Regions from separate parts of the Exiguobacterium sp. N4-1P genome, predicted to be linked through region 2. Evidence: a T-box and tRNA genes for the amino acid it is inferred to sense, from the RefSeq annotation. Region 2 holds a T-box; the other holds one or more tRNA genes.
The links. The T-box of region 2 lies ahead of argS (arginine--tRNA ligase). A T-box ahead of a tRNA ligase gene usually reads a tRNA of that ligase, here a tRNA-Arg.
Positions count from the first base shown of each region.

Region 1: it has a tRNA-Arg gene. The T-box ahead of argS (arginine--tRNA ligase) is inferred to sense a tRNA for this amino acid. The anticodon was not compared.

Region 1 is NZ_CP022236.1:2,290,546-2,294,439, reverse strand. Features, by position in the region: gene yvcK (gluconeogenesis factor YvcK family protein) at 1-304, shown strand, start outside; gene whiA (DNA-binding protein WhiA) at 301-1,257, shown strand; gene A0126_RS11840 (hypothetical protein) at 1,340-1,576, shown strand; partial or broken gene clpP (ATP-dependent Clp endopeptidase proteolytic subunit ClpP) at 1,718-2,302, opposite strand; tRNA gene A0126_RS11830 (tRNA-Arg) at 2,483-2,558, opposite strand; gene A0126_RS11825 (RNA polymerase factor sigma-54) at 2,746-3,894, shown strand; gene A0126_RS11820 (glutaredoxin family protein) at 3,891-3,894, shown strand, end outside.
Region 2 is NZ_CP022236.1:2,726,614-2,730,507, reverse strand. Features, by position in the region: gene A0126_RS13990 (alpha/beta hydrolase) at 1-529, opposite strand, end outside; gene A0126_RS13985 (GGDEF domain-containing protein) at 545-2,221, opposite strand; T-box leader at 2,351-2,571, shown strand; gene argS (arginine--tRNA ligase) at 2,628-3,894, shown strand, end outside.

The DNA.
Region 1 (3,894 bases), 440 kb from region 2:
AAATGATCACTTGACTGCGCTCGAACGTTTTCTTGGTCAAGGTGTCGTCGATACAATCATTGTCAATAACGAATCAATCGATGCAAGCTATTTGCGAAAATACCAAAAAGATCATGCCGATATCGTCACTTACGATGATGAACGGTTCGTCGAGGCGGGAATTGAAGTGCTCGCGGACGATATCGTCGACTATAACCATCATTTCATCCGTCATGACGCGGACGCGGTCGCGAGCCTCGTCATGCGGAAAGTATTATCGATTCGACGGGTGCGTCAACTCGAAGGGAAGGAGGAATTGACGTGAGTTTTGCTTCAGAAGTTAAAAAAGAATTAACACAGATTGCCATCACGGATCACGAGATGAAGGCGGAATTAGCGGCGCTCGCACGGATGAACGGTGCGATTTCGTTCGGACTCGGCCGCGGATTGACACTTGATATTTCGACTGAAAATGCGTCGATCGCGCGACGGATTTATTCATTATTAAAACGGGCATACGGGGTCCATCTGGATCTACTCGTCCGAAAGAAAATGCGCCTCAAAAAAAATAACGTCTACATCGTTCGCGTGAAGCAACAAGCCGATAAGATTCTGCAGGATTTAGGCATCCTCGGCGAAGGATTCACGATGATTCGTTCAATCAGCGATACGATTTTAAAAGATGAACGGCGGGCACGTGCCTATTTACGGGGGGCGTTCTTAGCCGGAGGGTCACTGAACAATCCGGCGACGTCGTCGTACCATTTAGAAATCTTCAGTCTCTATGAGGATCACAATGCGGCGCTTCGGAGTTTGACGAACCAATTCGATTTGAATGCAAAAGCAATCGAGCGTAAGAAAGGGCACATCCTCTACATCAAGGAGAGTGAAAAAATCTCTGATTTCCTCAAGGTAGTCGGGGCGACCCATTCGATGCTTCGTTTTGAAGATGTCCGGATTTTAAAAGATATGCGGAATTCGGTCAATCGTCTCGTCAACTGTGAGACAGCGAACCTCAACAAAACGGTCGGGGCAGCGCTCCGCCAAGTGGAGAATATCAAATTTCTCGAACGGACGGTCGGACTCGATGTCTTACCGGACAAGTTACGGGAAATCGCGATTTTACGCGTGACGCATCAAGACGTGACGCTGCAAGAGCTCGGCGAGATGGTCGAGAGCGGCTCCATCTCAAAATCAGGGATCAATCATCGATTGCGGAAAATTGATCAAATTGCGGATAAACTCCGGAATGGTGAGTCGTTGACAGGTGCGCTCTAAAGGGGAAACTTGCGAGATGAACCATAGTCTACTATAATATATAGTCGATGCAACTAAATGTTCGAATTAAGGAGTTTTTGAAATGGCTAACGAAAAAAAACGTATTTCGCTGACAGTCGATGCGAAATTTGATGAAGTCTTGACGAAAAAAGCAAAATCAATCGGTGTACCGAAAAGTACACTCGTGACATTCGCAACATCACTCTTCCTTAAGCAATTGCAAGCAGAAGAAGAGCTTTCACCACATGCGAACGGGATTTACACATTGATTCGTGAAAACCACGACATCGTGTCTGATATTACAGATCTCATCGACTAACACAAACGATCCTTTTCAGGTTCGGGACGAACTTTCATGATTTAATGAAGTTCATGCCCGGCGTGGAGAGGATTTTTTTTTGAAGACAACAAAAAAACGACCGCTGATGTAAAAACATCAACGGTCGGTCGGGTTAACAGATTAAGCGCGCTCCATGACGCGGTCGATGAGACCGTAGTCAGCTGCTGCTTGAGCAGACATGAAGTTATCACGCTCTGTATCGCGTTCGATGACTTCAAGTGGTTGTCCTGTGTTTTCTGCCATGATTTTGTTTAAGTGTTCACGCATTTTGATGATACGTTCTGCATGAATTTTAATGTCTGACGCTTGTCCTTGTGTGCCGCCGAGCGGTTGATGAATCATGATCTCAGCGTTTGGAAGGGCAAAACGTTTTCCTTTTGCGCCTGCTTGTAAGAGGAACGCACCCATTGAAGCGGCCATTCCGATACAAATTGTTGAAACTTGTGGTTTGATGAAGTTCATCGTATCGTAAATCGCCATACCCGCCGTGATTGAACCGCCCGGGCTGTTGATGTAGAGCGAAATTTCTTTATCTGGATCCTCTGCTGCTAAGAAGAGCAACTGGGCAACGACTGAGTTGGCGACGTTATCGTCAATCGCGCTCCCGAGAAGAATGATACGATCCTTGAGCAAACGTGAATAGATATCGTAAGCACGTTCCCCGCGGTTGGTTTGTTCGATGACTGTTGGAATTAACATAGTCTTTGCCTCCTTATGATGGTATGTAGCTCATATTCGACTTATTCCTATCATAATCCTTTGGTCAATATTGGTCAAAAGATACGATGCGACTTTTATGTATTTTTCCTGAATGGCATTGAATTAAACATATCAATATAGAAAAAAAGGCAATACCGCGAACGGCATTGCCTGTAGATTCAAAGATGGTACACCCGGAGAGATTTGAACTCCCGACACCTGGTACCGGAAACCAGTGCTCTATCCCCTGAGCTACGGGTGCATGTTTTTTACTGAACAATTAATAGTATACCGACATTTTTTCAGGAAAGCAATACTCGATTGATAAATTCAACATTTTTTTTCGGGCGAAAGATGCTTAAGGAGGACTTTCTAGACGGTCGGAAGATTTTTTCCTCTATACTATATAGAAGAGTTAAAGATGCAATGGAATGAAGGGAGATCCGACGATGGAACAGCGCCAGGAACAGACGCAACGGATGACGTTATCGACGTCCCAATTGTTTCAGTTGACGATTCTTGAAGAATCATTTGCTGAACTCGAAGAACATGTATACCGAATCATACGCCGGACAAGCGCTTATCGGAATAATCTCAGTAAAACAATCGACGTTGATTTTGGCCGCGTCGCAGACCGTGTCGCTTCATTTGAAGCGACGCTTCTTCAGCAAATACGTTTAGAATCGGTCAGACAGGAAATAGGATATATGGCGGAACAACTCATGACGTACTTAGATACGGATGGATTATTGCGGACGACGGATGCGCAACTGGCAACATTGTTAGAGGCGGACGTCAGTCTCGTAAAACAAGCACGACACGTTTTACAACGGTGTGAACCGACGGGAATTGCGGCACGTTCCGCGCACGAATGCCGGTTGTTGCACGCGCTCGAACTAGATGACGCGTTATTGATTGATGTCGCGACGGATTTGAATGAAGGGATTGCTGTCAAACAAGTACTTCAAGACATTGATGATGCAACAGACCGGATACGGATCAAAGCGGCGCTCGATCGGTTACCAAAAGCACCGGTCCTTCCGGAGACGACCGTTCTGACGATTCCGGAAGCAGACATCGAATTCCGTGACGGCGAGTTGACGATCAACTGGTCTGATCTCGAAATCGACCGGAGCTGGGCGGACCTCGATGAAGCAAAACCGTTCTTGAGTGCATATGAACGGAGACGGACGACGCTTCGGGCGATTCTGGACGTCATCATCGAGCGACAGCTCAATTGGTTTAAAGGAAAGCTCGAGCTCGCGCCGCTGACGAAAAAAGAAGTGGCGGAAGTGACGGGGCATCATCCGTCGACGGTTGGACGGGCGATTGCGAACAAAACGGTCAAGACGATTCAGGGCACGATGTTACTCGAAGATTTTTTCGTCTCACGGACGACGACCGGGACGTCGAGTTTCTTAGTTAAGGTCCGGATCGCTCAACTGCTCGAAGCGTCGCCTGTTCCGATGAGTGATCAACAATTGACGGACCGTCTCACAGCGGAGGAGATTACGGTCGCGAGACGAACGGTCGCAAAATATCGGGCAGCCCTTGGTTTGACCCAAGCGGACTTCGAGAGACGAGAGGCGAATTCATGA
Region 2 (3,894 bases):
AAGAGAAGTTCGCCCATCCGGCTGTCGATAAGGCGGCGGCACGCGTGATGACTTCCGGATAAGCAAATAGGCCATATAAGGAAATCACGCCGCCCATCGAGCTGCCAATCATCGTTGTATCAGTCGGAATCGTCGCATAGTGCGAATCGATGTACGGTTTCAAGTCATAGATAATCCATTCCATATAAGCTTTCCCGTTTCCACCGATCGTCGTCCGGTGTGACGGATATGCGGTTCGCATCAATAACGCGTCATCCGTCCAAGGCGCATATTCATCGTACCGGTCCATCGGGTCATCCGGGCTATCGATGGCGACGATCATTGCCTGTAGACCGACTTCGTGGAGGGCGAGATGAACATCCCATCCTTTACCGAAGGAAGCACTCGCACCACTGAAGACATTTTGTCCGTCATGCATATAGATGACAGGTAGGGCGACATCAAGCGCGACCTCAGGGGGACGATAAATCCGCAATGTCCGCCGTTGTTGATTCATCGGAAGCGATAACTCAATTTCAGTAATAGACATGTAAAACACAACCTTTCAAAGATTAGCGTAGTGGGCTGTACAATTTCGACCATTGTGTTTTCCGCCGACATACAGTGCGTGATCTGCCTGACGTAATGATTCTTCAAATGTGCGTTGGTAAGGATGTTCTACTGTATCGACGCCAAGACTGACGGTAATAGAGAGATGGTGATCGTCGACAATGAAGGGGCGATCGAGAACGGTGTGACGAATTTCTTCAGCAATGGAGATTGCTTGGTCTTGTAAGCAATCCGCAATCAAAACAACGAATTCCTCCCCCCCATAACGTGCCGCGAAGACGGAATCGTTGCGGTGGATGACGTATTTAATCCGTCTTCCGAGCTCACGTAAGACGAGATCTCCGACTTTATGTCCGTACGTATCATTGACGTATTTAAAGTGGTCGATATCAAATAGGATGATCGACAGCGGAAAGTGTTCGGAAGCAAACTGGCGTGCCCCCTCTTCATAAAAAGCACGGCTGTTCGGGAGATCGGTCAAGGCATCCGTCCGGCTTTCGGCATACAATTGAAAGTTTTCTTGGGAACGCTCGAGTACGCGGCAAAATGTCCGAAGCAGGCGATAAATTTCATCCGCTTTTGCTTCATCATAAGCATCAGCGATTTGATGAAATAAAACGATTGAGACATCGACTTCTCCACTTGTGATGGAAGGAATCGCGAGCATCGAATGCCGATCGACGGGAAGCGAGAGTTGGACATCATTTCCCCAGTCGAACCGAAGGCCATAGAGAATCGGAGTCCGCAGATCATTCGCTGATAACGTATGAAATAAAGGTAAGACATCAACTGTCTTTTTTGTCCGAATGTCATAGATGATTTGTTTTCGTTGCTGCTGAATAGAAAGCCAGCCGTCGGAGAAATCAATCAGATGAGGTAAATCAATCAGTAAGGATTCAATCGCTTCCCGTTCAAAGCGTGAAACGAGCAACCGTTCCTTCGCATCGTCGAACCGTTTAGCGTTGTGTGTAGCTTGTAAGGATGCGCCACGCTGTTGTAGGAGTTGCTTGAATAAGAATAAAATTAAAGTCGAGACAGTCGCAGCAACTAACGGGTTTTCATCATAAAACCAAATCCCGAGAAGCGCGCTTAAAATACTGATTCCGTAAACGAGTGTCTGAAGTCGGATGAGGCGGGTCCAGTCATACTTTAAGTTTAAGAAACGATTGACGAATCGACATTGAAGATAGGAAATAAGAAAGACACCCACCAAATAACCGATAAACGGGATAAGTGATTCGGTATAAGTAAAGCCCGGGCCGGTCGGACCTCCAAGTAGCAAGTAAGCGGAGGCGGGAACTGAGATATAGACGATGTCGAATAAGACGTTGACGGGGTACAGGTAGATGAATCGTTTTATCCGAATTTCTTTTTTATGCGAAAATAATTGGAAAATCAGGACGCCGAGTTGACTCAAAATGACGGCAATCAATAAACCGTAATTAAGAAAAATGAATAAAATAATACCTTCTTGAAATGTATAATAAATCCCACCACGGCGGATGTTATCGAATTGGAAGAGGAGGACTAAAATGAGAAGATAACTTGCATTTCCAAGCGATATCGCTGGGTTCATATGGACGGGAAAGGCAAGCGATGCAAGAAACAGCAAAACAACAGTAAGTGCTAAAGTGATCCAGCTCATACGTGCTACTTTTCGATAGTAAACCATAGCGGAATAGACCCCTCTCTGTGGCGATCCTTCTGTATCTATACCCGATTTGTGGAAATTATGATAAGTGATTTACAAAAAAATAAGGTTGAGAGAAATCGAGTCATTGCGTATAATGTGAAAGATATCAAATCGTCGATGACGAAGAAAGTAACGGTTTTATCTTGTCAGCCAGCGAATCAGGAAACGGTGGAAGCCTGAATGGACAAAGAAATCGTGAAACGCACTTCAGAGACGCTATCCGAATCGTAACGATCAGGCGTAGCCGGGGGAACCCCGTTATCCCCAATTAAGGTGGGTGTCGAAAACGACACCAAGAAGAGTGGTACCGCGGTCATTCCGTCTCTTTGCGAGTTGCGCAAAGGGCGTTTTTTATTGGAAAAAATAAACTGTTGGAGGTAATACAATGAGCTACAAACAACAATATGCTGAAGTTTTACAAGGAGTCATCGGAGACGCATTGACACTTGAACAAATTGAGCAACTGATTGAACAACCGAAACATGAAGACCACGGAGATCTCGCATTTCCTTGCTTCTTGTTGGCGAAAGCATTCCGCAAAGCACCCAACATGATTGCAGTAGATGTCGCTGAAAAAATCGATAATCCACTCTTTGCGAACGTTCAACCAGTCGGACCATATGTCAACGTCTTCTTGAACCGTGAGGTCGTCTCGCAAGAAATCGTCAATCGTGTCTTAAACGAAAAAGCGGACTACGGATCAAGTGAGTCGAATGGGAAGACGATTGTCACTGACTTCTCTTCACCAAACATCGCAAAACCGTTCTCGATGGGACATTTGCGTTCGACGGTCATTGGAAATGCGTTGAACCAAATTTCACGTAAAAAAGGATATGAGGTCGTTGGGATCAACCACTTAGGTGATTGGGGCACGCAGTTTGGTAAATTGATGGTGGCTTACAACATGTGGGGTAAAGAAGAAGATGTCCGGGCTGAGCCAATCAAAGAACTATTGAAACTCTATGTCCGGTTCCATGAAGAAGCAGAAAGTAAGCCGGAACTTGAAGATGAAGGTCGGGCCTGGTTCAAAAAACTCGAGCAAGGTGACGAACAGGCAACCGTTCTTTGGAAATGGTTCCGTGAAGTCTCACTCGTCGAATTCAGCCGTGTTTACGACATGCTTGGTGTACAGTTCGACAGCCTGAACGGAGAAGCCTTCTATAATGACAAAATGCAGCATGTCATTGACTTATTAGAAGAAAAAGAACTGCTCGTCGAGTCTGAAGGCGCGATGGTCGTTGATCTTGAAGCAGAAGGTATGCCACCTGCGCTAATCAAGAAAAAAGATGGCGCGACGCTTTACGCGACACGCGACTTGGCAGCTGCGGTCTATCGTCTCGAAACGTATCGTTTCGAACAAGCATTTTATGTTGTCGGCGGAGAACAAGCGCTCCATTTCAAACAGTTGTTTGCGGTTTTGAAAAAGCTTGGTTTTGATAATGTTGACGGCATGCACCATGTACCATTCGGTCTGATCATGAAAGATGGCAAAAAGATGTCGACGCGTAAAGGGCGGATCGTCTTGCTTGAGGAAGTCCTTCAAGATGCAATCAACGTCGCAAAACAAAATATCGCCGAGAAAAATCCGAACCTTGCGAATGCCGACCAAACAGCACAACAAGTCGGCGTCGGCGCAGTCATCTTCCATGACC